2 regions of the Mannheimia indoligenes genome follow, and region 1 is predicted to be linked to the other one. Evidence: riboswitches for the same ligand, from Rfam matches in the RefSeq annotation. Region 1 holds a riboswitch; the other holds the start of a gene.
The links. A riboswitch is a leader RNA that binds a small molecule or an ion and turns the genes downstream of it on or off. The one in region 1 is predicted to bind thiamine pyrophosphate.
Positions count from the first base shown of each region.

Region 1 (16,441 bases):
CCAATTTGGCGGACGCACTCAAAGCCCAAGAATTAGGGGCGGATATTTTGGTGCTGACGGGCTTTGATGAAGGCGGCACATTGCCAATGAAAGAAGTGGGCAGTTTTAGCGTTTTGGCGGAATTTGTCGGTAAAGTGGATTTGCCGATTATGCTGGCTGGTGGTATTGCTGATAGAAAAGCGGTTCAGGCTGCCTTAACTTTGGGGGCGGAGGGCGTATGGATTGGTACGGCATTTATCGCCACAACTGAATGCCGAAGCCATCAAAAAGTCAAAGAATGGATTGTCAATTCAACAGCTAATGATTTGTTATTGTTCCGCACCGAGCCGTATTATTACCGCTCTTTGCCAACCGAACTGGCGAGAAAATGCTTTGAAATGAGCGAAAACGGGGCAACCCGTGCTGACATCACCAAGGTGATGAACGCTGGCACAGGAATGCGTCTGGGTATGCTGGAAGGCGATTTTGACAATGGCTATGTGTCGGTGGGCAATGGCATTTCACAAATCCACAAAATCAAAAGTGTGAAAGAATTGATTCATGAGTTGATGGGTTAAATTGGCAAAATCCAACACCGTTTAAATGAACATTTGAGCGGTGTTTTTCGCTCGTAGTTTGCAACATACCCTAGAAACAATACCACTTACACTTATTTCTCCTGTTGCCCTTCCAACATCTGCCTTGCCATTTCCATACTTTGAATAATCGCTCGGCGGTTAATCGCATCATTGTTGCTATCTAGCACTTTCCGCCAGTAATCAAGTGCTTGTTGGTAGTCATTATTTAGAAAGCCATCCGAAGCCCGCAGTAATAAACTAGCACTTTCATTTTTATCTAAACTCAAGGCTTCATCAATAATTGCATTAATTTCTACGGTCATTTTCTGTCCGTTATCGTAATAACGGGCAGTGGCAATTGCCCCTAAAATAGCGGCTTTTTTACCAAGTAGTTTTTGAGCATTGTCGTAGCAAACTAAGGCGGAGTCGAAGTCATTGCTTAACACATAAGCCTGCCCTAATTCATACCACAGGTCTCCACTATTGGGATTTTCTCTTAGCTGATTTTGTAGACTGATAATGTAGCGTTCATTTTTTGATGTGCCGTGCTGCTCGCTTACTTGTTGCTGAAAATCTTTGTGGACTTTCAAGCCTTCTTGTACAACTTGATAACGCCCTGAGAAGGCATAGTAAGCAGTTCCTAACAATAAAATTGCGATAAGTGAAAGCATTGCCATTTTAGCAAGCGGTCGATTTTTAACGTTATTTTGCAACTCATTTTTTTCAAATTGAGCCTTCTCAAATTGGTAACGCTGCTCTGCCTCACGCTCATATTCTTGCTTCACATCATCTGCAAAATGTTGAGCAAATTTGACCGCCTGTTGATAATTTTCTCTGCTTAATTGATCACGGGTTTCCATTGAATTTACTCTTATTTGGTTCTATTTTTTCGAGTTCGCCATAAAATCGCAATAAACAATAAGCCGAACAATCCAACCGGTAAGCCCCAGAGCACCCACGTTTGTGGTGTAAGCGGTGGCTGGTAATTCACAAAATTGCCGAAACGTTCAGTCATAATGCGGATAATTTCCTCATTACTTTTGCCTTCATTTACCATTTCGTACACTTCAATCCGCAAGTTATAGGCGGCAGTTGCGTTTGATTCCACCAAATTTTGGTTTTGGCACTGTAGGCAACGTAAAGAGCGAGCAAGTGAAATCGCCCTTACTCGGTCTGATTCGTTTTTGAATTGAAAAGTATCTACCATATCCGCTTGGGCGGTATTAATGCCAATACTCATCGTAAATACAAGCGGTAAAATTTTGGCAATTTTTTGCAAAAGTGAAAATAGGTTAGTTATCATTCACTATTTTTCCTTCCTAAGAGCCTCTAATCTTGGCATAAAATCTTGGGAGAAATCCGGGTTGTAGCCTTTTTGTTGATAACGTACCACGCCGTGTCTATCAATTAAATAGCTCGATGGGGCTGATGAAACTTTAAGCGTTTGAATTAAAAAGCCTTTTTCATAATCATCAATAATCAAGCTAAACGGATTTCCCCAATTTTGTAATGCTTTAAGAGCATCATTTGGGCGGTCGCCATAAGTTAAACCAACAATCGGCACGCCTTGCTGTTTGAGTTCTAATAAAATAGGAAATTCTTTAATACACCAAGTACACCAGCTTGCCCAAACGTTGAGAATATAAGGCTCTTGAGGCAAGCTGTTGTTATTTAAATGAGCATTGCCATCAAGTAAGTTTTTGCCTACAAATTCAGGGAAAGGCTTACCCTGCCAATCTTCGGTTGGTGAAAGTGTATCTTTATTCATTAACGGCACGGCAAGAAAGCCCACAATCATTACAAGTATCAAAATAGGAATAAGTAACAATGCTTTTTTCATTTTTTATGTTCTCTACGATAGCCGAATAATGCCAAAATGGAGGCAATAATCATAATAATACCACCCAGCCAAAGGGCTTGCACATAAGGCTTGTAATGCAGGCGGAAAGCGTATTCTAAATTACCGAATTTATCGCCCATAACAATGTAAATATCGTCTAAATAGTGGTGATAAAGCCCGACCTCTGCCATCGTCATCGTACGCACATCGTAATAACGTCTTTCCGGCGTTACTGTTGCAAGCACTTTCTCATCTTTACTAATTGAAAATACGGCTTGTTCTGAGGTGTAATTTGGACCAATTAAATCGTGATAATCTTGATATTTGAAGGTAAAACCCGCTAATTCCGCCTGTTCATTTGGTTTTAAACGTACGCCGATTTCATCGCCATAATAGCTGTTCATCATCGCTCCAATCACGCAGATCGCAAAGCCGATGTGGGCTAATCGCATTGCAAGCGGTTTTATTTTGAACATAAATGGCAAATAAGGGATATGGGTTAAAATAATCCATACCGCGAAACTGATGAACACAATTGGCAGTAGCACGAAATCAAAATGCGGTCTTTGTGAAATAGAGGTGTAAATTATGCCGAGAGCCAAGCCTACTGCCACAGGGAATAACCATAATTTTACTAAAATCTGTTTAGTTGGGATCTGTTTCCAGCGTAGCACTACTGCAAATCCCATCACTACCATTAGCAGTAAACTAAGCGGAGCAAAAACACTATTGAAATACGGAGCACCAACCGAGATCGATCCCCAATTCATTATGGTAAAGATCATCGGATAAAATGTACCTAACAATACGACACAAGCCGCTACACTAAATAAGCCGTTAATCAGTAGGAATGCTGTTTCTTTCGAGAGCAAATCAAAACGAACTTTGCCTTGCCATAAATTAGCTCTAAAGGCGAAAAGAGCTAAAGCAACGAAACTGAGGCTAAAAAAGAGGATAAGAATTGCCATTCCTCTGTCAGGATCAACCGCAAAAGCGTGAACAGATGTTAAAACCCCGGAGCGAACAATAAATGTGCCTAATAAACTTAGAGCGAAAGCGAAGATGGCAAGTAAAATTGTCCAGTAGTAGAACACGCCTCGTTGTTGGCTCACAATCAAACTGTGCACTAATGCTGTGCCTAATAACCAAGGCATTAATGAGGCATTTTCAACAGGATCCCAGAACCACCAGCCGCCCCAGCCGAGTTCATAATACGCCCACCAAGCTCCTAAAATGATGCCTGCAGTAAGGAAACCCCACGAGATCATCGTCCACGGGCGGAGCCAACGCATTACTGCCGCATCCATTCCACCGGAAATTAAGGCAGCGACAATCATCGCAAAGCTAACCGCAAAGCCTACATAGCCTAAGTAAAGTAACGGAGGGTGGAAGATTAAACCAATATCTTGCAACATTGGATTGAGATCTCGCCCTTCCGGTGGAGGTGGAAAACCTCGCTCGAATGGGCTAGAAACTAACAAGATGAAAAGTAGGAAACCGAGTGAGATCAGCCCTAGCATTACTAGGGTTCGATTAGCAAATAAGCGGTCAATTTTTTGGGAAAATTTGCAAAATACTGCAGACCAAAGCACAAGAGCAGTGAGCCAAAACAGCATTGAACCTTCGTGTCCACCCCAAGTAGCAGCAAATTTAAAGAAATCAGGAAGTTGGCTATTGGAATGGGCTGCGACATAGATAACAGAAAAGTCATCTGTCAAAAAAGCATAGACTAAAGCGGAAAAGGAAATTGTGGTGAAAGCAGCTTGCAAATAAGTAAACAAAGGCGATAACGCCAGCCAATGATATTGCTTGCGTAGCTCTCCCCAAAGTGAAAAACCAATTTGAAAAACCGCTGAAATTGCAGCCAATAAAAGTGAAAAATAGCCCAGTTCAGGTAGCATAATAAATCCAAAAAATGACCGCTTGTGAAGGTAAAATAGGACGAAAATAGATATTTAATTAAGTTCCCATCTTTAGCAAAGAGGGGGGCTATATTAGCCCCCACCCTATTGCTTAAATAATGTTTTAGCTTATCGCTTAGCTTGCAATCGTAAGTTGCCCTGCATAAAGGATAAAGTAACGTAAGCAGAGTACACCGATTAAGTCGAAAATGGAAATTAAAATAATAAATTTCACATTATGTTTCAAGCGGTGGCTACCAAAAATATTTGCCGTTAATGGAATAGCGATACCAATTAACATTACGCCGATCCAGAATACGCTACCCCAGAAGCCTGAAAGTGCATTTGTTAAAGCAAGTGATTTATCTGCCCCACCGAAGTGTAAGCCCACAAAGAATGCCACAATTAAACCTAATTCAGTTACCATAATCGGCACTTCAAATTTGTGCATAAAGTGGACTTCGTGGCTCTCGCCCGATAATTTACCGGCAAGTAATACCATCAGGAATGTTGCCGCAATACCAGAAGATGCACCGGATGCTAAGAATAGTGCCGGTAACACAGGGTTGTTTAACATCGGATAGCTGACTAAGGCTGATAGTAGGAAACCTGTGTAAGCCCCTAATACCGCCGCTAACACGAATAAGATAAATTCAATTGGTTTTAACAGTTTTGCTTCGGCAAAATCGATCAAGCCCGAAAACATTGGTAGATAACGAGCAATCCAATCTTTAAACATAATTGCAATCCAAACAACGAGAACTGCCATATAAAGTTGGAATAACATCACCCCCATCGACATTACCGATGAAAAGTTGTAGTTGAACATTAATTTCCAGAATGTCCAAGGCTTGGTCAAGTGGAAAATAAGTAGCAACAAACCAATGATAGTTGGTAGTGTACCAAGAATTGCCGCACTGCGAATAATCCAGTTTTGGCTTGGTTTTTCGATTTTTACACCGCTATTACGGTAAGCAATCGCTAACTGTACCGCACCTGATGAAATACCAAGTAGGAATAAATAGATAGCGATGGTGCCGTCCCAAACAAGGTTTGGGGTTTGGAAAGGTACATATTCATTCATTATCTATGTTCTCCTTTACCAAATGGAATGTGATACAAGTTCGGCTCTGTACCGAGCGATGTTTTCGTACGATAAACAGAGTTGTTTTTCACTTTGTGGAAAATATCGCTAGTTGGATCGTTCATATCACCGAAGGTTAATGCTTTGGTCGGGCAAGCCTCAACACAAGCCGGTTGTTTGCCTTCAGCCAAGTTTGTATCACGGCAGAAGTTACATTTATCTGCGGATTTTTTCTCTGGGTGAATGAAACGTACACGGTATGGACACACCGCAATACAATATTGACACCCCACACATAAATCTGAGTGAACATCCACAATTCCCGTTTCCGGATCAACAAAGGATGCACCTGTCGGGCAAACACTTACGCAAGGTGCGTTAGTACAATGTTGGCAAGATTGACGGAAAAACTCATACTGTACATTTGGGAATTCGCCAAACGGCTCGCTACGGATAATTTCTAATCGAGAAACACCTTCCGGCACTTTGTTTGTAGTACGGCAAGCGTCCATACACGCAGTACAGCCGATACAAGAAGTTTCATCGTGTACCATCGCATAACGAATTTTCTTTTGTTCTTTCTCAGTAGCAAGAGTTACTGAGGTAGCAAGCCCAGTGCTTGCTACGACAGCTATAGCACCTGCCCCTGAGACGAAATCTCTACGGGTGCAAGTCATTATTTTATTCCTTTTGCTTCTGTGGCTTTCATTTCAGGATTTTTAAATTCTCCTGAATGAATTTTAGTATGACAATCTGTACAAAGTTTAATACGATCTTTTTCAGGAATGTCTTTCATCGGATCTTTTTCCGGGTGAATCTCATGACAGTTCGTACAAGTAATTTTTGTTGCGTGTGTGTCGTGAGCCCAGAATTTTTCACGCAATTTCTCTGGTGTATGGCAAGCTACACAAACTTGATTTTGCTCATTAATAGAACGCTCAAGATCTGCATTACTTGCTTTACCATGAGGGTTAAAACGCATTACGTCTTTCACCCCTTTACGATGGCTTTCAGAGATATTCCCGTGGCAACTCACACAGGTAAGTTGCTCGCCTGTATTTGGACTTTTCACATCTTTTTGGAAATGTTTTCCTGCGTGATGGAAAGGCTTACCTGTTGCATTCGCTGATTCGTGGCACTGTGTACAATATTTGTTTGGATCACGTCTTGCATCAGTTACAACTTGGCTATCTTGCGTTTGTGGCTGTTCTGATTGCCAAAGTGGTTTTGGACGTTCAGGCATCACCGCATTCGCACTGGAGATTGTAAAAAAACCTGCAAATATGACCGCTTGTACTAGGGCGATCGCTCGCCCTGTTTTTGACATTAAGTTTTTCATAGTTCACCTCAAGCTACATTATTTTGCATCTGCTTTTGGTGCATCTTCTGCCGGCAATAAGCCTTTAGCACGAGCTTCTTTTTCCCACTGTGGAACAACTGTTTTTAAGAACTCATCTTTCGCCGCTTTTTCTTTAGGAATGTCTAAGCCAATAACTTTTTGTGCTTTTTCTTTAGTTGAAATATCAGGAATTGCAACCGGTGTGCTTACATTATGTTTCGCTAATACAACACCTAACTCTGCACGAGCATCTGCTGCACGCTCAAGACCTGTTGCAATAGTGCGTAACATTACATCTGGTGCGTGGAAGTGGTTACCGTGCCCTGCTGCTGAGTAGTCCCAACGCCATTGAGCGTGGCGGATAGCTGTTAAGATGTTTTTCATCTCTTCTTCTGTTGCACCGGCATCCCAAGCTGCTTTCGCTTCAAAGTGAGCTTTCACTAATTGATCTTCTAAGCGAATCATTGCATCTCTGATATCGTGTTTATATTGTGCTACACGTTTTTGTAATGTTTCTTTACTTTGCTCGTGGCAAGTTTTACAACTTGCTTCAAAATTATCGAATGGATTACCAATTTTGTGTTCAGTATAAACTTTACCATCTTTATCTTTCACTTTTGGCATATGGCAATCTGCACAGGTTACGCCATTTTTACCGTGAGTACCTTGTGCCCAAACTTCAAAATCAGGATGCTGAGTTTTTAACATTGGAGCTTTAGATAAAGCGTGTGTCCAGTCGGCAAATTTGATTTCATCATAGTATTTTTCGATGCTATCTACATCAATACCGTTTTTCCAAGGGAAGGTTACATCTGTTTTATTTTTGAAATAGTACTCAACGTGGCAGTTTGCACAAACAGCTGGACGCTGACCGTGTTTGTCTAACTCTTCAAATTTCCAACCGATGGTATTTAAAGCACGTAAAACGTGAGGGCGAGCAACACGAAGTGCCGCTTTGCCTTCTTTAAACTCTTCTGAAGCAGTATCGTGGCAGTCTGCACAACCAATTGAGTTCACAACTTCTGAACCATATTTTGCCCATTTAGGGTCAAAGTAACCACGCTCGCCTTTTTCTTCAATCAAACGAGGAACATCCGGACCTTTACACGCCCAGCAAGCTGAAGGCTGTGGACCGTCGTTTTCATCTTTAGGTGCTCCGGTACGCAAAATATCACGCACATCGGTAACCGCATAATAGTGCCCGCGTGGTTTGTTATAGTCTTTAGAGAATGCATAACCTGCCCATAAAATCACAAAACGAGGATCGTACTCTAACGCACTACCACGATCGGTTGATTGAGAAGTTGCTTTCCAAGAATTGTATTGGAGCGGGTACTTCTCTGCAAAAAGATGGTTTGCAGACTCAACCGTTACGCCTAATTTTTCATGTTTAACGGCTTTATCTGTTAAAGATTCTTTTTTGGCTTCTTCAGCTAATGCCGGTTGTAAACACCCCAATATTGAAATTGCAGCCACCATTAGGCTTTTCGTGAATAATTTCATTTTGGTTCTCCCACTCAGGTAAAAAATCATTAAATATAAATAAGAATTTTTCCTATTACATTAATAAGAAAATTCTAATAATTCATTAAGGAGAATATGAAATTTAAATCAACTCTACTATCGCAAAGTGAAGATTTTTTGAATTAAATCAAGAAAATTCCGCAAAATACCCCTTAAGGGGTAAAGCCTTTTACCGCCTAAATAAAAACGACTTTTATTTGCTTAAATAATAGATAAAATCAATTCTTACTTTAGTCAAAATTAAAGTTTAAAAAATAGAGAATTTGTGGTATCTATAACATTTTTAACAAATAATAAAAAATGCAAAGGACACAACACAATGAATGGTGCAAGATTTATTACTGAGAGCCTAAAAGCTCACGGTGTAACTCATCTTTTTGGTTATCCGGGCGGAGCAATAATGCCAACCTATGATGCCATATATGATTCGGGCTTAGAGCATCTTCTCTGCCGAAATGAGCAAGGTGCTGCAATGGCAGCAATTGGTTACGCTCGTTCAACAGGAAAAGTGGGCGTTTGCATTGCTACTTCAGGACCGGGAGCGACGAATTTAATTACCGGATTAGGTGATGCGGCACTAGATTCTATTCCTATCGTTGCTATTACAGGGCAGGTTGCAAGCCATTTGATCGGTACAGATGCCTTCCAAGAAGCAGACGTTCTCGGGTTGTCGCTCGGCTGTACTAAGCACAGTTTTATCGTTCAAAGTATTGAAGAACTACCTGAGATTTTAGCCCTTGCGTTCCAAATTGCTCAAAGTGGTAGACCGGGTCCTGTATTAGTTGATATTCCGCGAGATGTTCAATTAGCTCCTATTAATGCTCACCCCATTGTTTATACGAAAGAGAAAGCCCCTACACAAAATGCAGAGAAACTAGCTGAAGCCAAAAAACTATTATCAGAAGCTAAACGCCCTGTACTTTATGTTGGCGGAGGCGTAGGAATGGCTGACGGCGTACAAGCGGTCAGAAATTTTGTAAAAATTGCAAATATTCCTTCTGTTTCCACACTAAAAGGATTAGGCACTATCGAACCAACCGATCCGCTTTATATGGGTATGATTGGTATGCACGGTACAAAAGCCGCTAACTATGCCGTACAAGAGTGCGATTTACTCATAGCCTGCGGTGCTCGTTTTGACGATCGTGTAACCGGTAAATTAGACACTTTTGCTCCTCACGCAAAAATCATTCATATTGATATTGATAATGCTGAAATTAACAAGCTACGACAAGCTCAAATTGCCCTACAAGGCAGCCTCATAGAAGCAATTAATTATTTAGCTCAACCGTTAGACATTGATGCTTGGCGTGAAGATGTACGTAATTTAAAACAGCAATTTGACTTCCAATATCAAGATAATGCTGGCGAGGGCGATATTAATGCAGTGGCATTATTAAACACGCTTTCTGAGCGTAAAGCGAAAAACAGTGTCGTAACAACCGATGTTGGTCAGCACCAAATGTGGTCGGCACAACATTTAACTTATACCGATCCGAAAAACTACATTACCTCAGCAGGCTTCGGCTCAATGGGCTTTGGCTTGCCTGCTGCAATCGGAGCTCAAGTTGCTCGTCCTGAAGATCAAGTCATTGTTATTACAGGCGATGGCTCAATTTTAATGAACATTCAAGAACTTGGCACCATCAAGCGTGGTAAGCTGCCGGTAAAAATTTTGTTGCTGGATAACCAACGTTTAGGAATGGTTCGCCAATGGCAATCTCTATTCTTCCACGGTCGCCACAGCCAAACAATTTTAGACGACAACCCGGATTTCGTAATGCTTGCTAAAGCCTTTGATATTGAGGGCGAACGCATTGAAAAGGCTTGCGAAGTTTCGGACGGAATTGACCGCTTGTTAAATGCCAAAGGGGCGTATTTACTCCACGTTTGCATTCCACAAGAAGATAACGTCTGGCCTCTCGTACCACCAGGTGCTTGTAATGCGGATATGCTGGACGATGATGTGTAGGAGGAAAAATGCAAGAATATCAATTAACCTTAAAAGCCAACAAACGCCCGGAAACTTTAGAGCGTATTTTAAGAGTGATCCGTCATCGTGGTTTTGAAGTAAAAAGTTTGAAGGTTGAAGCAAATAATGCAACATTTGAATTAGAATTGACTTTAGTAAGCCAACGCCAGATTTCACTTTTAACCCATCAATTAGAAAAACTGTTTGATGTTATAGAGATCAATTAGTCAAACTTTTCAAGACCGTGTGTTTTCTACACGGTCTTTTTTTCGCCAAAAATTTACAATTCTCTATCTTTTTGATTTTATTCACATCTTCAAATTTCAACCTATTTTTCTTATTTTTTGCTCTTTACTTTTTAAACCCAACAGATCTAACATACTATATATAGTGTTAAATAATGTTAAAAAACACAATATATTGTGTTAATAATAAAAATGGAAAACCTCAGATTCAGTTCAGAACAAATTGTTTGGCAAGAAGTGCCGAATGAAACTTCACTGGCTTTTCTCATTACAGGCTGTCCGCTTGGCTGTAAAGGCTGCCATAGTGTAGAGAGTTGGAAAGCCTACGAGGGAAAAGAGCTAACGCTTGATTATCTCAATGAACGCCTAAAACGCTATCAAGGTTTAATTAGTTGCGTGCTATTTATGGGGGGTGAATGGCAAACGGAAAAATTACTCTCTTTATTAAAACGTTGTAAGCAACAAAAGCTACAAACTTGCCTCTACACAGGCTTAGAGCGGCACGAAATTCCTCCTTGTTTACTGACTGAATTAACTTACTTAAAAACAGGTCGTTGGATTGCCGAGCAAGGCGGATTAAACAGCCTGACCACTAACCAACGTTTTATTGATTTACGCAATAATGAAAATCTAAACCACTTATTTATCAAAGGAGCAATGCTATGATTCGCTTAGAAGCGAAACAAATTTCAGAAAAATTAGCTTTTATTGACCACTACATTCAAGCCCAAAATGCGGCTGATGGCTCAAAAATGGACGCTAACGCCAACGTAACACAAAAAAATATTGCCACAATGGAAAACGAGCTGATGAAAGATTTTTTTGTGCAAATTAATCGAGCAAAAATCAGCGAAAAAATTGCAAAACTTTTTGATAAAGAAACCGCTTGCGAATACTTACGCCAAATTGAAGCACACGAAATTTACGTTCACGATGAAACCAGCCTCAAACCTTATTGTGTATCGGTTACAATGTATCCGTTTTTGCGTGATGGCTTAACCAAACTGGGGGGCGAATCCAAAGCACCAAAACATCTGGCTTCTTTTTGTGGCTCTTTTGTCAATTTTGTCTTTGCTGTGAGTTCACAATTTGCAGGGGCAGTCGCTACAGTTGAGTTTTTAACCTACTTTGACTACTTCGCCCGTAAAGATTATGGCGATAACTACCTGAAAACCCATCGTTCCGACATTGAAAACCACCTCCAACAAGTGGTCTACAGCATTAACCAACCTGCCGCCGCACGAGGCTATCAAAGCGTATTTTGGAATATTTCGGTTTACGATAAATTCTATTTTGAGGCAATGTTCGGTAACTTTGTATTCCCTGATTTTGAAAAACCCTGCTGGGAAACCACCGCTAAATTGCAACTTTTCTTTATGCAGTGGTTTAACAAAGAACGTAGCAAAGCCATTCTTACGTTCCCTGTAGTAACTGCCGCAATGCTAACTGAACAAGGTAAATGCAAAGATGACGAATTTGCCAACCAAATGGCAAATGAGCTGGCACAAGGTAATTCCTTTTTTATTTATCAGTCGGATAACCCTGATTCCCTCGCTTCTTGCTGCCGTTTACGCAATGAAATCAGTGATCACACCTTCTCTTACTCACTCGGTGCTGGCGGTGTAGCAACAGGTTCGATAAATGTGATTACGATTAATATGAACCGTTTAGTGCAAGATAAGCGTGATTTGAGTTCAGAAGTCAGCAAGATCCATAAATATCAATATGCTTACCGAAAATTGATGGAGGAATATTTAGCCAACGGAATGCTGCCTGTTTATGATGCAGGATTTATTTCGTTAGATAAACAATTCCTCACTATCGGCATTAACGGTATGGCTGAAGCGGCTGAATCGCAAGGCTTGAAAGTAGGTTACAACCCTGAATATATTGAATTTGTGCAATCTCGCTTAAAAACGATTTTTGAGGCAAACCAAGCTGCCAGCCAACAATATGGTGTGAAGTTCAACACCGAATTTGTGCCTGCCGAAAATTTAGGGGTAAAAAATGCGAAATGGGATAAAGCAGACGGCTATTTCGTGCCTCGTGATTGCTACAACTCCTATTTCTATGTGGTAGAAGATGAAGAAACTAACGCTCTTGATAAATTCTTACTGCACGGCAAAGAGCTCATTGAATGGCTAGATGGTGGTTCAGCCTTGCATTTAAACCTCGATGAAGCCTTAACCGCCAACGGCTACCGTTCACTATTAGACACTGCCGCAAAAACAGGCTGCAACTATTTCTGCATTAACGTCAAAATCACGATTTGCAACGAATGTAGCCATATCGACAAACGCACTTTGCATCGTTGCTCCAAATGCGGCTCGCAAAATATTGACTACGGCACACGAGTTATCGGCTATTTAAAACGGGTTTCTGCCTTTAGTTCTGCCCGCCAAAAAGAGCATAGTTTGCGGTTTTATCATCGAGAAGCGGCTTAACGTTTAAGGTACTTTACAACCCTTTTCTAAAGTTTTATATTGAGCTCTCATTTAGTCGGGGTGCTTGTTTACTCAAATAAAGCAAGCTGAGAAATACCCGTTGAACCTGATGCAGTTAGCACTGACGTAGGAAACTAAAGGCTTAAAACCGATCTATTCCCGTTCGTGTTGGTGCATTGTTTTTTCAATACAATGAGGAATAAACGATGACCACATCTACCCAATTTCAATCAATCTATTTGCAAAAAATCCGGCAAAATCGACCGCTTGTTCATAATATTACCAACATTGTTGCCGCTAACTTTTCCGCCAATGGTTTATTAGCTCTCGGGGCTTCGCCCATTATGGCGGCTGCCATTGAGGAGATGGAAGCCGTGCCTCAATTAAGCTCGGCAGTGGTAATTAATATCGGCACATTAATCGGCAAAGAAGTGGAAGCAATGGTGCTTGCCGGTAAAACGGCAAACCGTTTAGGCATTCCTGTAATTCTTGACCCTGTCGGCGTTGGAGCAACCTCTTTTCGCCGCCAAACAGTTGAAATCTTGCTTAACGAAATCCAATTCACCGCCATTCGAGGCAATGCAGGAGAACTTGCCACCCTCGCAGGCGTAAAATGGCAGGCTAAAGGCGTTGATGCCGGCGAAGGCTCACATAGCCTTGTGGAAATCGCTCAACAAGTTGCTAAACGCTATAAAACCTTAGTTGCCATTAGTGGCGAAACCGATGTAGTAAGCGATGGCTTACGCACTGCGTTACTTAAAAACGGCAGCCCAATGTTCCCACAAATTACCGCTTCAGGCTGTTTATTAAGTGCCGTGTGCGGTGCATTTTTAGCCGTTGCTGAGAAAAAACGCTATTTCAACGCACTGGTTGAGGCTTGTACCGCTTATGCGGTTGCCGGCGAAGTTGCAGCAAAATCCCTCAAACCAACCCAATACGGGCAATTTGCAGTCAATCTTTTAGATGAATTAGGGGCTTTAATACCGGAAACGGTTGAGCAATATGCGGAGGTGGAATATGTCTAGCCTACAATCGAGTCCGACAAAAGTTGCCGTTGCCTCAATGGTTGGCACGGCAATTGAATACTTTGATAACTATATCTACACAATGGCTGCAGTACTGGTATTTAACGTGCAGTTTTTCAATAGTGATGACCCTGTTTCCAATCAATTAATGTCGCTTTCCGTTCTTGCCCTTGCCTTTTTCACTCGCCCGATGGGGTCGATCATTTTCGGGCATTTCGGCGATAAATATGGACGTAAACAAACCCTTATTGCCTCGCTTTTATTGATGGGCTTATCCACAGTAGCGATTGGTTTACTGCCAAACTATGCCGCTATTGGTATTTGGGCAACGGTACTGCTCTGCTTATGCCGTATCGGGCAAGGTTTGGGCTTAGGGGGAGAATGGGGCGGAGCTGCATTAGTCGCCACCGAACACGCCCCCAAAAACAAGCGGGCATTTTTTGGTATTTTTCCGCAAATGGGAGCTCCTATCGGCTTGCTATTAGCCAATGGGGCATTCTACTTAGTTAATCTCATTTATGGCGAACAAGCTTTTCTGGATTGGGCGTGGCGAATTCCGTTTGTTGCCTCTATTGTGATGATTTTTATCGGCTTATATATCCGCATAAAAATTAGCGAAAGCCCAATTTTCCTCAAGGCAGAACAACAAGGAAAAAACCGCCACACGCCACTTAAAACACTCTTTAGCAAGCATTTCAAGCCATTTATGATCGGCGTATTAATTGCCACCGCAGGCTATGTGCTATTCTACATTTTAGTTGCCTTTACCCCGATTTTCATAAAAAGCCCTGTTGCGGTGTCTAAAGCAGGTTACGCCACAGGTTTAGGCTTGCCGGCAAATCTCTACACCCAATATTTGCTGATCACATCCGTGATTTTCGGGATCGCCATTTTCTTCTCAGGCTTATATTCCGACCGCATCGGTCGCCGTTTATTACTACTCATCGCCACAGGGGCAACCGTAATTTACGGCTTAATAATGCCGTTTTTTCTAGAAAATGGCACACCAACCTCAATCTTTATTTTCTTAACCATCGGAATGATCTTAATAGGCTTAAGTTTTGGACCAATGGCAGTCATTCTACCCGAACTTTTTCCAACAGAAGTACGATACACAGGAGCCTCCCTTGCCTACACCGCAGCAGGTATTTTAGGGGCGAGTGTATTTACCATTATTGCGGTTAAAATTAACGAAAACTTCGGCTTATTTGGGGTTGGAGGTTATTTATCTGTCGCCTCATTGTTAAGCTTTTGGGCATTGTGGCAGGTTCACGAAACTAAAGATTTGGAATTGGCGGAGATTTAACTGAAACAAATTAGGCGGAACTTGCGTCCGCCTAACTATACTTTAACTATTCGTTCCAGCCACTTGCAAATTTTTCCAGATTTTTAACCGCTTGTTGCCAATCTGTAGCCTGCGTAATGGCACTCACCACTGCAGCACTGCCTACACCGGTGCTCATCACATTTTCAATTCTGTCTTCATTAATTCCGCCAATTGCTACCGTTGGAATTTGAAGTGGTGCAACCAGATCGACATATTTCGCTAAATTAATCAGTCCCTGTGGCTGCGATGGCATTTCCTTTGTCTGCGTTGGGAAAACGTGTCCAAATGCAATATAAGAAGGTTGAATTGCTAAGGCTCGCATAATTTCAAAATAGCCGTGAGTGGAAACGCCTAAACGCAAGCCTGCTTGCTGAATCGCCTGCAAATCGGCAGTAGCTAAATCTTCCTGCCCCAAATGCACACCGTAGGCTTGGTATTTCACCGCTAACTGCCAGTAATCATTCACAAATAAACGCACATTATGCTGCTTGGCAAGTGCTACACTTTGGGCAATTTCATTTTCAACCTCTGCAAGCGGTCGATTTTTCACCCGAATTTGCAAAGTTTTCACCCCAGCTGAAATTAAACGCTCAATCCACTCAAAACTCTCAACCACAGGATAAAGCCCAAGCTGATAATCAGTTGCTGCAAAAGGTTTTTTCAGCAAATTGAGCGGTGCAGAAACCAGTGCGGTTTGAGGGAAGAAATCAATATCTTCCGGGTAGCCTGTGTGGCATAACGAACTTAGTGCAGTTTGCCCTCTCCCTTCTTTTTCAGATAAACCTTTTTGTAAATACGCAGTAGCAACGGTTACGGCATCAGGCAAATCAAAACCTTTGGCTAACATTGAACCCACCGCAGAAGCATAGGTACAACCTGTACCGTGTGTATTAACACTTTGCAGTCTTAGGTGGGAAAAGGAAAAAATGTCTTGGGAGTTAAGCAGATAATCACTTACCGTTTCGCCCTGCCATTCAAAATGTCCGCCTTTGGCTAAAACTGCCTTCACACCTTGTGAAATAAGCATTTGAGCAGCAGTTTTCACATCATCAAACCTATTAATTTCAGTCTCGCTCAATAGGGCTAATTCAGTTCCATTTGGTGTAATCAGATCAACTAACGGATAGAGTTTTTCTTGCACTACGGGTAATAAAATACTGTCTGAGAGAGCCTGTCCGCTACT
Region 1 is NZ_JBAJJM010000010.1:79,459-95,899, forward strand. It holds gene V6W77_RS07880 (NAD(P)H-dependent flavin oxidoreductase) at 1-557, shown strand, start outside; gene V6W77_RS07885 (TPR domain-containing protein) at 650-1,417, opposite strand; gene nrfF (heme lyase NrfEFG subunit NrfF) at 1,429-1,860, opposite strand; gene V6W77_RS07895 (redoxin family protein) at 1,864-2,397, opposite strand; gene nrfE (heme lyase NrfEFG subunit NrfE) at 2,394-4,298, opposite strand; gene nrfD (cytochrome c nitrite reductase subunit NrfD) at 4,435-5,382, opposite strand; gene nrfC (cytochrome c nitrite reductase Fe-S protein) at 5,382-6,059, opposite strand; gene nrfB (cytochrome c nitrite reductase pentaheme subunit) at 6,059-6,721, opposite strand; gene nrfA (ammonia-forming nitrite reductase cytochrome c552 subunit) at 6,740-8,224, opposite strand; gene ilvG (acetolactate synthase 2 catalytic subunit) at 8,565-10,217, shown strand; gene ilvM (acetolactate synthase 2 small subunit) at 10,226-10,444, shown strand; gene nrdG (anaerobic ribonucleoside-triphosphate reductase activating protein) at 10,655-11,128, shown strand; gene nrdD (anaerobic ribonucleoside-triphosphate reductase) at 11,125-12,906, shown strand; TPP riboswitch at 12,953-13,056, shown strand; gene thiM (hydroxyethylthiazole kinase) at 13,113-13,931, shown strand; gene V6W77_RS07950 (MFS transporter) at 13,924-15,237, shown strand; gene thiE (thiamine phosphate synthase) at 15,284-16,441, opposite strand, start outside.

Region 2 (16,441 bases), on a different contig from region 1:
GACGATGAAGCCAAAGCCGATAAATTATTAGAAAAAGTGCTGAATTACCGAGTGTTTTCTGATGAGCAAGACAAGATGAATTTAAATGTTCAGCAAGCTGGCGGTAGCCTACTCGTGGTTTCGCAGTTCACCCTTGCGGCAGATACGAACAAAGGTTTACGTCCAAGTTTTTCAAAGGGAGCTGCTCCAATTGATGCTGAGCGTTTATATGACTATTTTCATCAACAAGCAGCAACTAAAATCCATACCCAGACAGGGCAGTTTGCTGCAGATATGCAAGTTAGCTTACAAAATGACGGACCTGTTACGTTTTGGTTGCAGGTGTAATTTTTACCCTTAGGCGATTTTTAGGGTATCAATTACCGCTCGTAGTGCAGGTGAAACATTACGATGCGGATAGTACAGATAAAGAGGTGGCAGGGTGATGCAACTTTGGTTAAAAATAGAAATTAATTGACCGCTTGCCAGCTCTGTTTCTATTAAATGTTCAGGCAAATATGCTAAGCCTAAATGCAAAAGAGCTGCATCTTTGGCAGACTGTGAACTGTTGAAAATCCAGCGGCAATTTGGGGTAAGCTTAATTTTTTCGCCATTATCCTCAAACTCCCAAGAAAAAAGTTCTCTATTGCTTAGGCGATATCCAATACATTGATATTGTGCTAACTCTTGAAGATCTTTTGGAAAGCCGTGCATTGTGAAATAGTTTGGGGTCGCAGCTAACGTCATTTTAATAGGCTCTGTGATTTTGACTGCGATCATCTCTTCAGCAACATAACTTCCTAATCGAACTCCTGCATCAAAGCCTTCTTGAATAATATCGATAAAATGATTTGCTCCGATTAATTCAATCTGAATTTCAGGATATTTTTCTTTAAAATGAGCCAATTTAGGCAGCAATAGCTGTTGAACTGTGTGTAAATCAGCATTAATTCTCACTAAACCGCTAGGTGCTTCACGGTAATGAGCCAGTGAATCTAATTCTTGGTCGAGCTTAGTAAAACTTTTTTCAGCGGTACGAAAAAGTTGTTGCCCGGCTTGGGTAAGTGTAACCTGCCTTGTTGTTCTAACAAATAGTTGCAAACCGAGCCGTTTTTCTAATAAACGAATTGTTTTGCTGAGTGCAGGAGATGAAACCCCCAATTTGCTTGCTGCTCTGCTAAAGTTTTTTTCATTGGCGACTAATAGAAACGCATAGAGATCATTATAATTTTCACGTTTTGGCATAGTTTTCCTTAATTAATAACTTAAGGTTAATAGTCTATCAACTTTTTTGTGTATTATCATTTTATTTTTAACCTCTATAATGCTCCACATCAACGACAAGATGTCGTTTGACTTAACAAATAGATAATATATAGAGGATTTTTTTAAATGAAATTAAATACATTAATCAGCACAATTTTACTTGGTACAGCTTTAACTACAACAGCAAATGCAGCAACTATTCAACGATATGTAGATATTGAAGGAAAAACATATAAATTAACTGAAGTAAAAAAAGATAATTATGATTATTATGCTGACCAACTAAAAAGTCGTTTAGCTGATTTACAAACAGAGCAAAATCTTGCAAATTTTAAAACGTTAGTGAATGAAGCAGCTGAATTCGCACAAAATGCAAAAAGAACAGTACAAGAGAGCTTTGTAGATCAATATGATGCTCAAGATAATGCTCGTGAAAGAGATATGGTGTCTGCTCGTTCAACCCAAATCAGTAAATTAATTACTTCGTTAGATACTGCGGCTCATCAAAATGAGTTAAGTGCAGCTAAACAAGCCGTATTATTTAACGTAGCAAGTTATCTTTAATCCTAAATAATTTTTTTCATAGTTCCTTAGTAGTAAGCGGTCATATTTGTAAGTTTTTTTGCAAATATGACCTTTTTTATATTAGCGATTAATCAAAATCACTTAGGCAATTTCTGACATTTCGGACAGAAGTAAGTGTTACGTTGCCCAATCACTTTGGTTTCAATGGGTTTTCCGCAATCATTACAGGCTTCCCCTTTTCGTCCGTATACTTGTAGCACTTGAGCAAAATAGCCGGGTTTGCCGTCAGGTTGGACAAAATCTTTGAGCGTTGTGCCACCTTGAATAATGGCTTTAGTTAGCACTTCTTTGATGGTTTTCACTAAACGCTCGCATTGCTTTTTAGTCAGATTTTGTGCTGCAAGCTCAGGGTGAATACCAGCCATAAATAAACTTTCGCACGCATAGATATTTCCAACGCCCACAACTACTTCATTTGTCATAATAAAGGTTTTACAAGCGGTCGTTTTTTTACGACTTTTTGCAAATAAATAATCGGGTGTGAAATCGTCTGAAAGCGGTTCAGGTCCAAGTTTACGTAGTAGTTCGTGATTTTCAGCCTTTTCTGCCCATAGCCAGCAGCCGAATTTGCGAGGATCGTTATAGCGTAAAACAGTGCCGTTTTGGGTAATAAGATCGACGTGGTCGTGCTTGCCAATTTCTTTTTGTTGGTTTTCTTGCAAAATGCCAAGTGAGCCGGACATTCCTAGATGAACTAAAATATCGCCTTTGTCGGTGCAGATAATAAGATATTTCGCTCGTCTTTCTACTGCTTCGATTTTTGCATTTTGCATTGCGGAAAGCTCATCGCTCACTGCCCAGCGTAGTTTAGGTTGGCGGACCATTATTTGCTTAATTGTTTGCCCTTTTAAATAAGGCTCGATGCCTCGTACGCTGGTTTCAACTTCGGGTAATTCAGGCATTTTTATTCCTTATAGTAAAAAGGTGCGTTTATAAACGCACCCTGGATGTTGTTAATTAGGCTTTTTTACCAAATAGATAACCAATTACTGTACCTGCAATCGCAAACGGAATCCACTCCATTGAAATAGATTTCAACGGCAGAGCGTTTATCACTTCCACACCGGCAACGGATAAAATGGACACAATAGTAACCAGTGCTAATGGCAAGCGTTGAGCCAGTAATGGCAGTCTAATAAAGATGTTAATAAACATTAGGAAGATAACCGTCATCGCAATCGGATATAGCACTAACAACACCGGCACTGATTTTGAGATAACAAAATCTAAGCCTTGATTAGCGATGCCAAAGCTAATAAGCGTAAAAATTAATACATACACTTTATAGGAAATTTTCGGGAATACTTCATTGAAATATTCGCTTGTGGTTACGATTAACCCAATTGAAGTGGTTAAACAGGCAAGCGTTACAATTACGCCCAGTAGCGTACGACCAAACTCACCGAAGGTATCAGTTGCGACACTATTAAGAATAAATGTACCGATGTTTTGACCTTTTGCATTCAGCTCTGCGAGAGTTTCTGCACTAATTGGATAGTGATTACCAATCCACGCAAGAGAAATGTAAATTGCTGCTAATGCAATAGCTGCAATTACCCCAGCCATTGAAGTCTGCTTGATTAAGTCCTTACCACCGATACCTTTCGCCTTAATTGCACTGATCACAATCACAGAGAAAGTAATCGAGGCTAGAGCATCCATTGTTAAATAACCTTCAACAATACCTGTAAAGAGAGGGGTTTCGGGATCCGCTTTGGTTGCCACCGCAGGTAATTCATTTCCGCCTAATAAGATAACCGCTTTAACTACTAATGCTAAAATTGCAACCAATAATACAGGGGTTAAGATTGCTCCAATTCTATCTACTACCGTTGATGGGTTTAAGCTGAACCATACCGCAATTAAGTAATAAGCGAGTGTAAATATCAATAAAGAAAGCGTGCTACTTTCACCAATAAACGGTACAACCGCCATTTGGTAAGCCGTTGCCCCTGTACGAGGAATTGCAAAGAATGGTCCGATAGTTAAATAAATTGCCATTAAAAATAGCAGAGAAAAATAAGGGTGAACATTTTTGCTCAACGCTTCTTTGTAACCACCTTGATAGTAACCGCTCACGGCAATTCCGAGCAGTGGCAAACCCACACCGGTAATCACAAAGCCAATAATAGAAGGCAGAAAATCAACGCCACTATCTAAACCGAGTTTTGGCGGAAAAATTAAGTTACCCGCCCCAAAGAAAATCGCAAAGAGCATAAAGCCCACGATGAAGGTATTTTTAGTCATAATAATTACTACTTAAAAATTAAAAGGAAAGACATTAAAAAAATAAGGGGAGAATTGTGCCATATTTGCCAACTTCTTGCAAAAAAAGACCGCTTGATATTATGGAAAAATGCGTTTTTAGAAAAGAAAAGTCGGCAAATTGCCGACTTTTAACAAAATAGAAAGGAAATATTAACCCATATATAACCCACCATTCACGTGAATGGTTTCTCCGTTGATATAACGTGCATCATCTGAGGCTAAGAATGCTACTGCTTTTGCAATATCTTGTGGAGAGCCAAGTTCGCCAGCCGGAATTTGACTTAAGATTGCATTGCGTTGATCTTCGTTTAGTTCATCGGTCATATCTGTTGCGATAAAGCCCGGTGCAACGACGTTTACCGTAATGCCACGGCTTGCGACTTCTTTCGCAAGTGATTTAGAGAAACCGACTAAGCCTGCTTTTGCCGCACAATAGTTAGTTTGCCCCGGATTACCCATTGAGCCAACTACAGAACCAATGCTGATGATACGACCGCCTTTTTTCATCATTGGGCGTAAAACAGCTTTAGACAAACGATAAACTGATGTAAGGTTAGTTTGAATGATGTCGAACCAATCATCATCTTTCATACGCATTAATAAACCATCACGGGTGATGCCTGCGTTATTCACTAATACATCCACATCACCAAAGGTTTCTTTAATCTGTTTTAACACAGAATCAATAGATTCTGCATCTGCCACGTTTAGCACTAAACCTTTACCATTTTCGCCTAAGTAAGCAGAAATAGACTCCGCACCTTTTTCAGAGGTTGCTGTACCAACGACGGTATAGCCTTTTGCGACTAATTCTTCGGCAATTGCTTTGCCGATACCACGAGTTGCACCTGTAACTAATGCGATTTTGCTCATACATTCTCCTATAAAAGACGATTAAAGCGTTAAAATATAAAAAATAAAAAGAATAATAAAGTAGTTTATCACAGTGGTTGAACCACCGAATAACGCATATTTAACTGCTGAACCTTGCTGTGGATAAATCCAACGTGGGCGAGCAAACGCCCATATTGTTGAGACTATCAATAATCCTAAACTACTTAATAAATAAATTTGAAATAAAACGACCGCACCTTTTGGATCACCTTTGCTTAACAGCACGCCATAAATAGCCCACGCTTGAATGGCGGCGGTAGTAAGTGCGGCTCCGCCAATAAACGCTCGGCGAATTTTCGGATTGATAGCCAAAAAGTAAGCTAAAAATGAGCAGGCAGCGGCAACCGAAAGCATACCAAATTGTTTAAATATGGAACTACTTCCAAGCGGATCGACATTACTAAACATATAGCTGGCAGGCACTATGACTAAGGCAATCAATACACTGAACAGCATAAATAAAGTTTCTTTGCTCATTTTATCGCTGATTGAAATTAGGCTTGAACTGCCTCAAGGCTGGCAACATCGTTTACCGCTTGTGCTGATAACTCTTTCACAATACGGCTTGTTAAACCGGTTAATACTTTGTTTGGACCGATTTCATAAAGCGTTGTGATGCCATCTTGTGCCATTTTTTCAACGGTTTCTGTCCAACGCACAGGGCTATAAAGCTGACGAACAAGTGCGTTGCGGATGGTATCTGCATCGCTTTCAACTGCCACATCCACGTTGTTAATAACAGGTACAAGCGGTTGATTTAGCGTGATATTTTGCAATGCTGCGGCTAATTTTTCCGCAGCCGGTTTCATTAACGCACAGTGTGAAGGCACGCTCACTGCTAATGGTAACGCACGTTTTGCCCCAGAAGCTTTGCATAATTCACCTGCTTTTTCTGCTGCCGCTTTTGTACCGGCAATTACTACTTGCCCCGGTGAGTTAAAGTTTACTGCTGAAACAATTTCACCTGTTTCAGTTGCTGCTTGTTCGCACGCCTTGATAATCGCTTCATTGTCTAAACCGATAATCGCATACATTGCTCCGCTACCTGCCGGCACGGCTTCTTGCATTGCGTTACCACGCAATTCAACTAATTTGATGGCATCTTGGAAGTTTAACACGCCGGCACAAACTAGGGCAGAGTACTCACCTAAACTATGACCTGCCATCACAGAGGGTTTTAATTCAGGGTATTTTTCTTGCCATACACGGAAAATCGCCACCGATGCGGCTAATAAAGCAGGTTGAGTGCGTTGAGTTTGCCCTAATTCTTCCGCTGTGCCATTTTGAACTAAATCCCATAAATCATAGCTAAGCACATCACTTGCTTGTTTGAAGGTTTCTTCTACGATTGGATATTGTGTAGCAAGGTCTGCAAGCATTCCGATAGCTTGTGAGCCTTGACCGGGAAAAACCATAGCGAATTTTGACATTTTTTATTCCTCTTTTAAATTGTAACCTGTAGGGGAAAATTGCAATTTGCCCCTACGATGTAACCTTGCAAATTTTTGGTGAAATCTGACCGCTTGTAGTAGATTAATCTGGCGAATAATACAGTTTACCGATCTCAATTCGCTCACGCCCAGTTTCCAATCGCCATTTGTTGCTATCACGCAGGGAATAAACGCAACCGCAATATTCCTGCTGATAGAAGCGTTCACGCTTACTGATTTCGATCATACGCTGAGAACCACCGCCTTTTCGCCAGTTGTAATCCCAGTAAACCACATCATCAAATTTAGCGGCGGCACGGTGTCCGCAGTCGTTGATTTGGTTCATATCTTTCCAGCGAGAAATACCTAAGCAACTGGTAAAGACCGGGAAGCCGTTGTTGTGGGCGTATTCCGCCGCTTTTTCAAAACGCATATCGAAACACATTGTGCAGCGAATGCCTCGTTCAGGTTCCCATTCCATACCTTTGGCTTTTTTGAACCACTCTTTGCGGTCGTTTTCGTAGTCGTCATCTAAATCGATAAACGGAATACCCCACTTTTCAGCAAAGCGGATATTCTCTTCCTTGCGAATGAGATACTCCTTGAGTGGGTGAATGTTCGGGTTATAGAAATAGATGGTAAATTCAATGCCGGAGGCGTGAATTGCTTCCATCACTTCGCCCGAACACGGAGCACAGCAAGAGTGCAACAGCAACTTATTGTGTCCGTTCGGAAGAGTTAATTTCTCACGCACAAACGGGGCGTTTGGGTCTTTTTTTTGATTTTGAGCTCTGCGTCTAGCACGCACGCTTTCAATATGTTCTTGAGGTTGTTGGTTTTGTTCTGTCATTGTTATGTAGGGGCAAATAACATTTGCCCAAAAGAATTATAGGTTATGGAGCAAATATCATTTGCCCCTACAAGCGGTTAAATTTATCTGATTTTTTGCAAATTAATAGGATCTATCCACCGACAAATATGCCAATGAAATCAATGCCTGTTTATATTCGCTCTCAGGCAATACCGCTAACGCATCGACCGCTTTTTGGGCTTCTTCACGGGCTTTTTGCATTGCGTAGTCGAGAGATTTGTGTTCCGTCATAATGGCTAAAACGTCTGGAATTTGCTCCAATTCACCACCGTTTTCAATTGCATTGCGGATCAGCTCCACTTGAGCGGTTTTGCTTGCTTTTTCCGCTGCGTGCATTGCGTGTAAGAGCGGAAGCGTTGGTTTGCCTTCTACAAAGTCATCACCTACATTTTTGCCTAAACTTTCACTTTGGGCGGAGTAGTCTAAAATATCATCAACAAGTTGGAATGCCGTGCCTAAATAACAACCGTAATCTTTTAAGCCGTTTTCGATTTCTTCGCTTGCTTGTGCGGCAATTGCCACACATTGAGTCGCAGCTTCAAACAAACGTGCGGTTTTGTTGTAAATCACACGCATATAGTTTGCTTCTGTGGTGTTTGGGTCGTTCACATTCATTAATTGCTGAACTTCACCTTCTGCCAACGCATTGGTTGCCGAAGACATTACTTTTAATACACGAAGCGAGTCTAAATCCGTCATCATTTGAAAAGAACGAGTGTAGATATAATCGCCCACTAACACGCTTGCTGCATTGCCAAACACCGCATTTGCAGTATCTCGCCCACGACGTTTGTCGGATTCGTCCACCACATCATCGTGTAAAAGTGTTGCCGTATGTACAAACTCAATAAAAGCCGCCGCTGTAATATGTTTTTTACCTTGATAACCTAACGCACGGGCTGCAAGCACTGAAATTAATGGGCGAATGCGTTTGCCTCCGCCTGCGATAATGTAATGCCCAAGCTGGTTAATCAATAAGACTTCCGAATTAAGTTGAGCCAAAATTTCTGCGTTTACCGCTTGCATATCTTCATTTGCAAGGGCTTGAATTTGTTCGAGAGTTAATTGCGTAGCCATTTGTTTCCATCTGATTAGGTAAAATTTGCTCTACATTCTACCCTAAATCAGCCGTCTTCAAAAAGAATAATTTCAGAAAGCATTTGCATATCGGGCTAAATTTTCTTAGACTTGAGCTAATTTTAGTCGGGGTGCTGTTTTCAGCTGAGATGATACCCGTGAACCTGATTCAGTTAATACTGCCGTAGGAAACTAATGATGCCAAACTCAATCCCTATCTCTATTCTTTCGTCTTTTTCACGCGTTTCTTGCCTTACTCTAAATCGTTGATTTGGAGGCATTATGCACATTGAAATCCGCAATCTTTGCTTAACATTTGGCGAGCAAGTGCTATTTCAACATTTCAATTTTCAACTTAAAAAAGGAAGTTGGACCAGTCTATTAGGAGCAAGTGGTGTCGGAAAGTCAACACTTTTACGTATTATTGCAGGATTAGAAAGCGAAGCGATACAATCGGGTGAAATTTCTTTTGATCCCAACACTTGCATTGCGTGGTTAGCTCAAACCGACTCGCTTTATCCGTGGTTATCAATAATTGACAACGTTCAGTTACAGGCTTATTTAAGTGGTCAAAAATCAGCAGAAAGTCAAGAAAAAGCGATAAGCCTACTTGAGCAAGTCGGGCTAGGTGAGCATTTGCATAAGCGTTGTTATCAACTTTCGGGCGGTCAGCGGCAACGAGTGGCGTTAGCTCGCACGTTAATGCAAGAGGCAAATCTCATTTTAATGGATGAGCCATTCTCCGCCCTTGATGCAGTAACTCGCCATCAATTACAAGCCCTTGCCGTTGAGCTGTTGCGAGATAAAACGGTGTTGTTGATTACGCACGATCCGCAAGAAGCAATTCGTGTAAGCGATGAAATTCGCATTTTACGTCATCAACCTGCTGAAATTGCTCTAACTATTGCCCTAGAAGGCGACAGACCACGAGAACTTAACAATCACCGGCAATGGGTATTACAGCAACAATTATTTAATGAATTAACCGGCGGAGGAGAGTAATGCGTTCCTTTTTGCAAAAAATGCCACTTTTTCGACCGCTTGTGATTGCATTTAGCTTGTTTTTATTGTGGCAAGGGGCGGTTAGTTTTGGTGGAATGCCTGCTTATATGTTGCCTTCACCGCTTACGGTTTGGCAAAAGTTAATTGAAAATGCTCCGCTTCTTGCCACTCACGCTCAAATCACGTTATTGGAAATTGCATTAGGGTTGTTGCTAGGCTTTTTATTTGGGCTAGGCTCTGCATTATTACTAATTCGCTATCGCAGGTTGTCTAAATTCTTGCTGCCTTTACTTGTTATTTCTCAAGCTATTCCTGTGTTTGCTATAGCCCCACTTCTCGTACTGTGGTTTGGCTATGGGCTTGCTTCCAAAATTGTGATGACGGTGCTGATTATTTACTTCCCTGTAACTGCTGCCTGTTTTGATGGGTTACGCAATACACCAAAAACTTGGTTGGATTTGGCAAAAACCTTAGAGATTTCACCTATTGCAATGTTATTTAAAGTTCAGCTCCCTGCTGCGTTGCCATCACTGGCTTCAGGTTTACGCATTGCAGTGTCCGTTGCCCCTATTGGAGCTATTGTGGGGGAATGGGTAGGTTCATCACAAGGTTTAGGCTACTTAATGCTCCACGCTAACGCTCGTATGCAGACAGACTTGATGTTTGCCGCTCTTTTTATTTTGATTGTGATTGCATTATTACTCTACTTTGTTACCGATAAATTACTTAAACGCCTTGTACCTTGGGCTACACATTTACATTAATAAGAAGGAGAATTTATGTCTATTATTCAACAACTTACCGAAAAAGCAGGGCAATATTGGCTTGATTATATCGATCACGATTTTGTGAAACAACTTGCTAATGGCACGTTACCCAAACAGTGTTTTCAACACTATTTAAAGCAAGATTATCGTTTTTTGTTTCAATATAGCCGAGCAATTTCACTCGGTATTTTCAAGGCTGAACGGTTTGAAGATATTCATTTCGCCCAAAAAATGAATGAAGGATTACTGAGCGAAATTCAATTACACATTGATTATTGCAAGCAATGGGGCATTAAAGAGGAAGAACTTTTTGCAACGGAAGAATCGCCCGCTTGTGTTGCCTACACTCGTTATGTTTTAGATTGCGGAATGAAAGGCGGATTAGCAGAGCTTTATACCGCTCTTGCTCCTTGTACGATTGGCTATGCTGAAATTGCTCGCCGCATTGCTCCTTATTCTGGGGCGAATAATCCTTATCAAAGTTGGATTGATACTTACGCATCAAGTGGGTTTCAGCAAGACAGCCAAGCCTTTGCTGATTATTTGGCTAAACTCTATGAACCTTTAAATGAAACACAAAAAGCTGAATTACAACAAATTTTCAATACTGCCAGTCGTATGGAAGCTGCATTTTGGCAAATGGGGCTGGATTTAAGCTAACTAAAAAGGAGACATTTATGAAACTTCATCATACTTTATTTGCTGTTGCTGCACTGCTTTCAGCAAATAGCCTAATGGCAAAAGAAAAAATCAGCGTAATGTTAGATTGGTTTGTAAACCCGGACCACGCTGCTATTATCGTGGCACAACAAAAAGGTTATTTTGCCGAACAAGGTTTGGAGGTTGAAATTATTGAACCGGCTGATCCTTCTGTGCCACCCAAATTAGTCGCCGCAGGTAAGGCAGATTTAGCGGTGGATTATCAGCCGCAACTTCAACAACAAGTGGCACAAGGTTTGCCTCTAAGCCGTATAGGCACATTGGTTGCCACTCCTCTGAATAGTCTTGTTGTGCTGGATAACGGCAAGATCAATACCATTGCCGATCTGAAAGGTAAGAAGATTGGCTATTCCGTTAGCGGATTTGAAGATGCGTTACTTAAAGCAATGCTCTCTTCTGTTGATTTGAAAGAAAATGATGTTGAGCTGATTGATGTGAACTGGTCGCTATCGCCCTCATTACTTTCAGGGCAAGTTGATGCGGTAATTGGGGCTTTTCGTAATTTCGAGCTAAATCAACTTGCATTAGAACATCAAAAAGGGAAAGCCTTCTTCCCTGAAGAACACGGTGTGCCGGCTTATGATGAATTGATTTTAGTTGCTCATAAAGACAAAGCACAAGATGCAAAAATTTCTGCTTTTTTGACCGCTTTAGAGAAAGCTACCATCTACACGCTCAATCATCCACAAACTGCGTGGGAAGAGTTTGTCAGTTATAAACCACAAGAACTAAATAATGAATTAAATCTCCGAGCGTGGGCTGATACTTTACCACGTCTTGCACATCGCCCTAGAGCATTAGATGCTCATCGTTACACTAGAATGGCAGAATTTTTAAAATCGCAAGGCTTAGTCAAAGAAATGCCAAAACTGGAAGAATATGCGGTTGAACTAAAATAACGGTCTTTGGGGTTGTGAAATCGGAAAAAAGATCAAAATAGCCAGTCTAAAAAGTAGGAACATAAATTTTTAAAGATTTTATTAAAATCCTGCTTGCTCTTTTTAATGTTTTTCCGTAGAATTGCAACCCTATTTTTATGAATTAATTTAGTGCCTAAACGCAAAAGCAGATGGCACATAGCGGAGTAAATATGTACGCAGTTTTCCAAAGTGGCGGCAAACAACACCGTGTAAGCGAAGGTCAAGTAGTTCGTTTAGAAAAACTTGAAATCGCAACTGGTGAGAAAGTTGAATTCGATTCAGTTTTAATGGTCGTTAATGGCGAAGATGTTAAAATCGGTGCACCGGTAGTTGCTGGTGCAAAAGTAGTGGCTGAAGTTGTAGCACAAGGTCGTGGCGAGAAAGTTAAAATCGTTAAGTTCCGTCGTCGTAAACACAGCCGTAAACAACAAGGTCATCGTCAGTGGTTCACAGAAGTGAAAATCACTGGGATTCAAGCATAATTTCAGAGGAGATCTAGAAGATGGCAACTAAAAAAGCTGGTGGTTCAACTCGCAACGGTCGTGATTCTGAAGCTAAACGCCTTGGTGTTAAACGTTTCGGTGGTGAATCTGTATTAGCAGGTAGCATCATTGTTCGTCAACGTGGTACTAAATTCCACGCGGGTTCAAATGTAGGTATGGGTAAAGACCACACTTTATTTGCAACTGCAGACGGTAAAGTTAAATTTGAAGTGAAAGGCGAGAAAAGCCGTAAATATGTAAGCATCATTGCTGACTAATCATTTCAAAATCAATAAGAGACCTCGCCAATGGCGGGGTTTTTTTATATCACCATATTTCCAGAATATAGAAAACATAGAATAGAAAAAGGAATTTCAACAATGAAACAACGACCTTTACTTGGTTTTTCTCTGGCATTAATTGCAGCGATGACGTGGGGAACCCTACCAATTGCTGCACAGCAAGTTCTGAAAGTTATGGATGCACAAACGTTAGTGTGGGTGAGATTTGTCGTTGCTTCAGCCGGATTATTACTGATTTTGGGATTTGCAAAACGTTTACCAAAATTGACCGCTTGTAGCAAAAAAGAATTCAGCTTAATATTGTTAGGCGTATGCGGTTTAGCGGCTAATTTCTTCCTATTTGCAGAAGCCTTGCACTACGTTTCGCCTGTTACTAACCAAGTCTTGTGGCAGTTAGCCCCATTTTCAATGATTCTATTAGGTGTCTTGCTATTTAAGGAAAAGTTCGGTTTTTTCCAAAAGCTTGGCTTTATGTTATTGATTGCCGGTCTTATTGCTTTTTTTAACGATAAATTTGCTGAAATTTTGCAATTTAATACCTATGCTCTCGGAGTATTGCTGAGTGCCGGAGCCAGCTTGATTTGGGTATTATATGGTGTGGCTCAAAAGTTATTATTAGCGAAATTCAACTCCCAGCAGGTGCTATTTATTATTTACATTGGTTGTTCATTACTGATGTTGCCTTTTGCTACACCGGCACAATTAGGCGAGCTTGAAGGTGGATTTTTATGGGGATGTTTTATCTATTGTTGCTTGAATACCTTGATTGGCTATGGTTCTTACGGTGAGGCGTTAAATCATTGGGATACCTCAAAAGTGAGTATTGTAACTACAATGCTCCCAATTTTTACGATGATATTTTCCAACATTAGCCATTATTTTTATCCTCATATTTTTGCCGAACTAGATATGAATTGGATAAGCTATCTTGGAGCATTCGTGGTAGTGGGAGGAGCAATTTTAGCAATTGCTGGTGATAAGTTATTTAAACGAGGGTGAGTATACAAGCGGTTGTAAATTGATAAAAATTTACAACCGCTTTTTGTTTAAATGACGTGTAGTGTTTCTAATGCGTATAAAATACCGTCTTCTTCAATCGGTTTTGTAATGAAATCTGCCACAGCCTTCAGCTCAGGTTCGCCATTGCCCATAGCCACACCGAAGCCGACAGTCGGTAACATTTCCATATCATTAAAGCCATCTCCAAATGCCATTGAGCTTTCAATATCAATCCCCAATTTTGCCAGCACATCTTGAATACCACGAGCTTTGGAGTTCTCTTTTCTTAGAATATCCACCGCATTGGGGTGCCAGCGAGCCTCTTTTAAATCATTTGCAAAAATTCCGCTATTTTCGACCGCTTGTTGTTGCTCTTTGGTATAAAACAGCAGCATTTGCACAATATGCTCTTTTTCGTGGTAGTGCGGATCAATCAAATAATTCGGCGTAATCGGTAAAACCGCTTCGTGAACGATAGGATTAGTTTCAGAAACCGCAATCGTCATCGGTGTTACGAAGGCATAAATAATGCCTAATTCATTAGCTTTGCGAATAATTCGCTCGATTTGCTCACGGCTGAGGGAATAATCGCTAATAAGCTGATCTTTATAGAAATTATATTGCCCATTAATCGTAACGAATAATTCAAAGCCTGTTTCGGGATTTAAATAGGGTTTCAAGGCTTCAGGGAAACAACCGTGATTTCTGCCTGTGGCGATAGCAGGAATAATCCCTTTTGCTTTTAGGCGAGGTAAAACTTGCTCGGTAACAGAAGTAGGAATGTAGGCTTTATGCTTTACATACAAGGTTTCATCAATATCGAAAAAAACAATTTTAATTGGTTTTTGAGGTGTGTTCATCTGCTTTTCCTTTATATTGCCAATAGTAAGATTTTACTCTTTTTTCGAGAAAGATCACAAAAATAGTCCGAAAAAAGCGACTTAAGTTTGATAATCTGCAAAGAAAAGGAGGAAAGATGAATGTATTCGGCTTTCGTTGTTTTCACTGTGATAAATCATTGGCAGTTGGTATTCACGGATTTTGCAGCATTTGCCAAAAGCAAATGAAAAAGCAACCTTACTGCACTCATTGTGGAATGAGTTCTTTAGCATACCGTGATTATTGCGGCTATTGTTTAAAAAATGAACCCAAGTGGCAAAAATTAGTGCGAGTGGGGGAGTATAAACCGCCGCTTTCTCATTGGATACATCGCTTTAAATTTCAGCAACAATATTGGCTTGATCAAGCCCTTGCTCGACAATTGCTTTTAGCTATAAAACAAGCTCAACGGGAGCAAGGTTTGAGATTGCCGGAAGTGATTATGCCCGTGCCGTTATTTTGGCAGCGATATTGGCAGAGAGGTTTCAATCAAAGCGAATTGTTAAGCCATTGGTTAGCTAAATGGCTAAATATTCCGTTGGATAATCAAAGTTTAATAAGGCAGCGGAAAACTATTTCTCAACGAGATCTTAGTGCAGCACAACGCCGTAAAAATTTAAAAAGAGCTTTTAGCTATCAACCTATCAGAGAGTATAAGCGAGTAGCGATTGTTGATGATGTACTTACAACAGGTTCAACGCTGAATGCAATTTGTACCGAGTTATTGAAATGGAATGTTGAAGAAATTCAAGTTTGGGTGTTAGCAAGGGCTTAATATTATTTCTTTATTTGAAATAATATATTTTAAAATTGATGGATTATCAAATAAATGTTTTCCTTTAAAATACGCCCTCAATTGTTTAGTTACTTTTATTTTTTAAGGAAAGCTTATGAACTCAACTTTAAACAACTTACAACCGCTTGCTCTTTTAATTACCCGTATCGTAGCAGGTTATATGTTCTTACTTCACGGCACAGCAAAATTCTTTGAATTCCCAATGTCGATGACCAACGGTAACGGCAGTGTACCACTCTTCTCAATTTACGGTGCGGCAGGCATTTTAGAAATTGTAGGCGGTATCTTCTTTATTTTAGGTTTATTTACACGCCAAACTGCATTTTTGCTTTCAGGTATGATGGCGTATGCGTTTTTCATCGTACACGGTGCACAAGGTAATGTATTATTACCATTATTAAATGGTGGCGAGTTAGCCGGTCTTTATTCAGTATTATTCTTAACCTTTATTTTCATCGGTGCAGGAAAATATTCACTCGATGCGAAATTATTTGGTAAAGCGTAATTCCCATTAGCTAATAATACAAGCGGGCAGATTTGGTAAAAAATTTACAAAATCTGCCCGCTTGTTTTTTGTTTTATGAGTATGTAATTAGATTAACACATTCGCTACTGTAATACCCACAATACAAGCAGTAATCACACCTACTAAACCTGGAGCCATAAAGCTGTGGTTGAAGTAGTATTTACCGATTTTAGTTGTGCCTGTTACGTCAAAGTTCACGGTTGCGATATCTGACGGATAGTTTGGGATAAAGAAGTAAGCATAGGTTGCCGGCATTAAACCCACTAATAACGGAGCCGGTAAGCCCATTGCAATCCCCACCGGTAATAACATTTTTGCAGTTACCGCTTGGCTGTTTACCACCACAGACACCGCAAACATTGCGAAAGCAAATGTCCAAGGTTGGGCTTGAACCATTTCCATTACGCCTGCTTTAAATGCCGGCATTGCGTGCGTAAAGTAGGTATCGCTCATCCACGCAATACCGAAAATTGCAATTGCGGCAACCATACCTGATTTAAATACCACACCATTTGGTACTTTTTTCGGATCGGTTTTAGTTAAGATTAAGATTAAACCACCAAAGGTAAGCATTACAATTTGGATAATTTGATCCATACCGGCTACTTTGCCTGTTGCAGCTACTGTTGGTTTAATGCTTGGAATCATTGCAATAACTACAATAGTCGCAATTGCAGC
Region 2 is NZ_JBAJJM010000004.1:7,667-24,107, forward strand. It holds gene dtd (D-aminoacyl-tRNA deacylase) at 1-327, shown strand, start outside; gene V6W77_RS02650 (LysR family transcriptional regulator) at 337-1,224, opposite strand; gene V6W77_RS02655 (hypothetical protein) at 1,372-1,809, shown strand; gene mutM (bifunctional DNA-formamidopyrimidine glycosylase/DNA-(apurinic or apyrimidinic site) lyase) at 1,908-2,732, opposite strand; gene brnQ (branched-chain amino acid transport system II carrier protein) at 2,788-4,077, opposite strand; gene fabG (3-oxoacyl-ACP reductase FabG) at 4,249-4,971, opposite strand; gene V6W77_RS02675 (hypothetical protein) at 4,993-5,469, opposite strand; gene fabD (ACP S-malonyltransferase) at 5,487-6,422, opposite strand; gene V6W77_RS02685 (epoxyqueuosine reductase QueH) at 6,526-7,272, opposite strand; gene ispB (octaprenyl diphosphate synthase) at 7,375-8,370, opposite strand; TPP riboswitch at 8,488-8,578, shown strand; gene V6W77_RS02695 (ABC transporter ATP-binding protein) at 8,653-9,372, shown strand; gene V6W77_RS02700 (ABC transporter permease) at 9,372-10,136, shown strand; gene tenA (thiaminase II) at 10,152-10,799, shown strand; gene V6W77_RS02710 (ABC transporter substrate-binding protein) at 10,817-11,758, shown strand; gene rplU (50S ribosomal protein L21) at 11,950-12,261, shown strand; gene rpmA (50S ribosomal protein L27) at 12,282-12,539, shown strand; gene V6W77_RS02725 (DMT family transporter) at 12,642-13,562, shown strand; gene V6W77_RS02730 (Cof-type HAD-IIB family hydrolase) at 13,610-14,422, opposite strand; gene V6W77_RS02735 (phosphoribosyltransferase family protein) at 14,539-15,216, shown strand; gene V6W77_RS02740 (DoxX family protein) at 15,332-15,742, shown strand; gene V6W77_RS02745 (anaerobic C4-dicarboxylate transporter) at 15,830-16,441, opposite strand, start outside.
Region 2: linked by a shared signal. The riboswitch ahead of V6W77_RS02695 (ABC transporter ATP-binding protein) and the one ahead of thiM (hydroxyethylthiazole kinase) in region 1 are both predicted to bind thiamine pyrophosphate.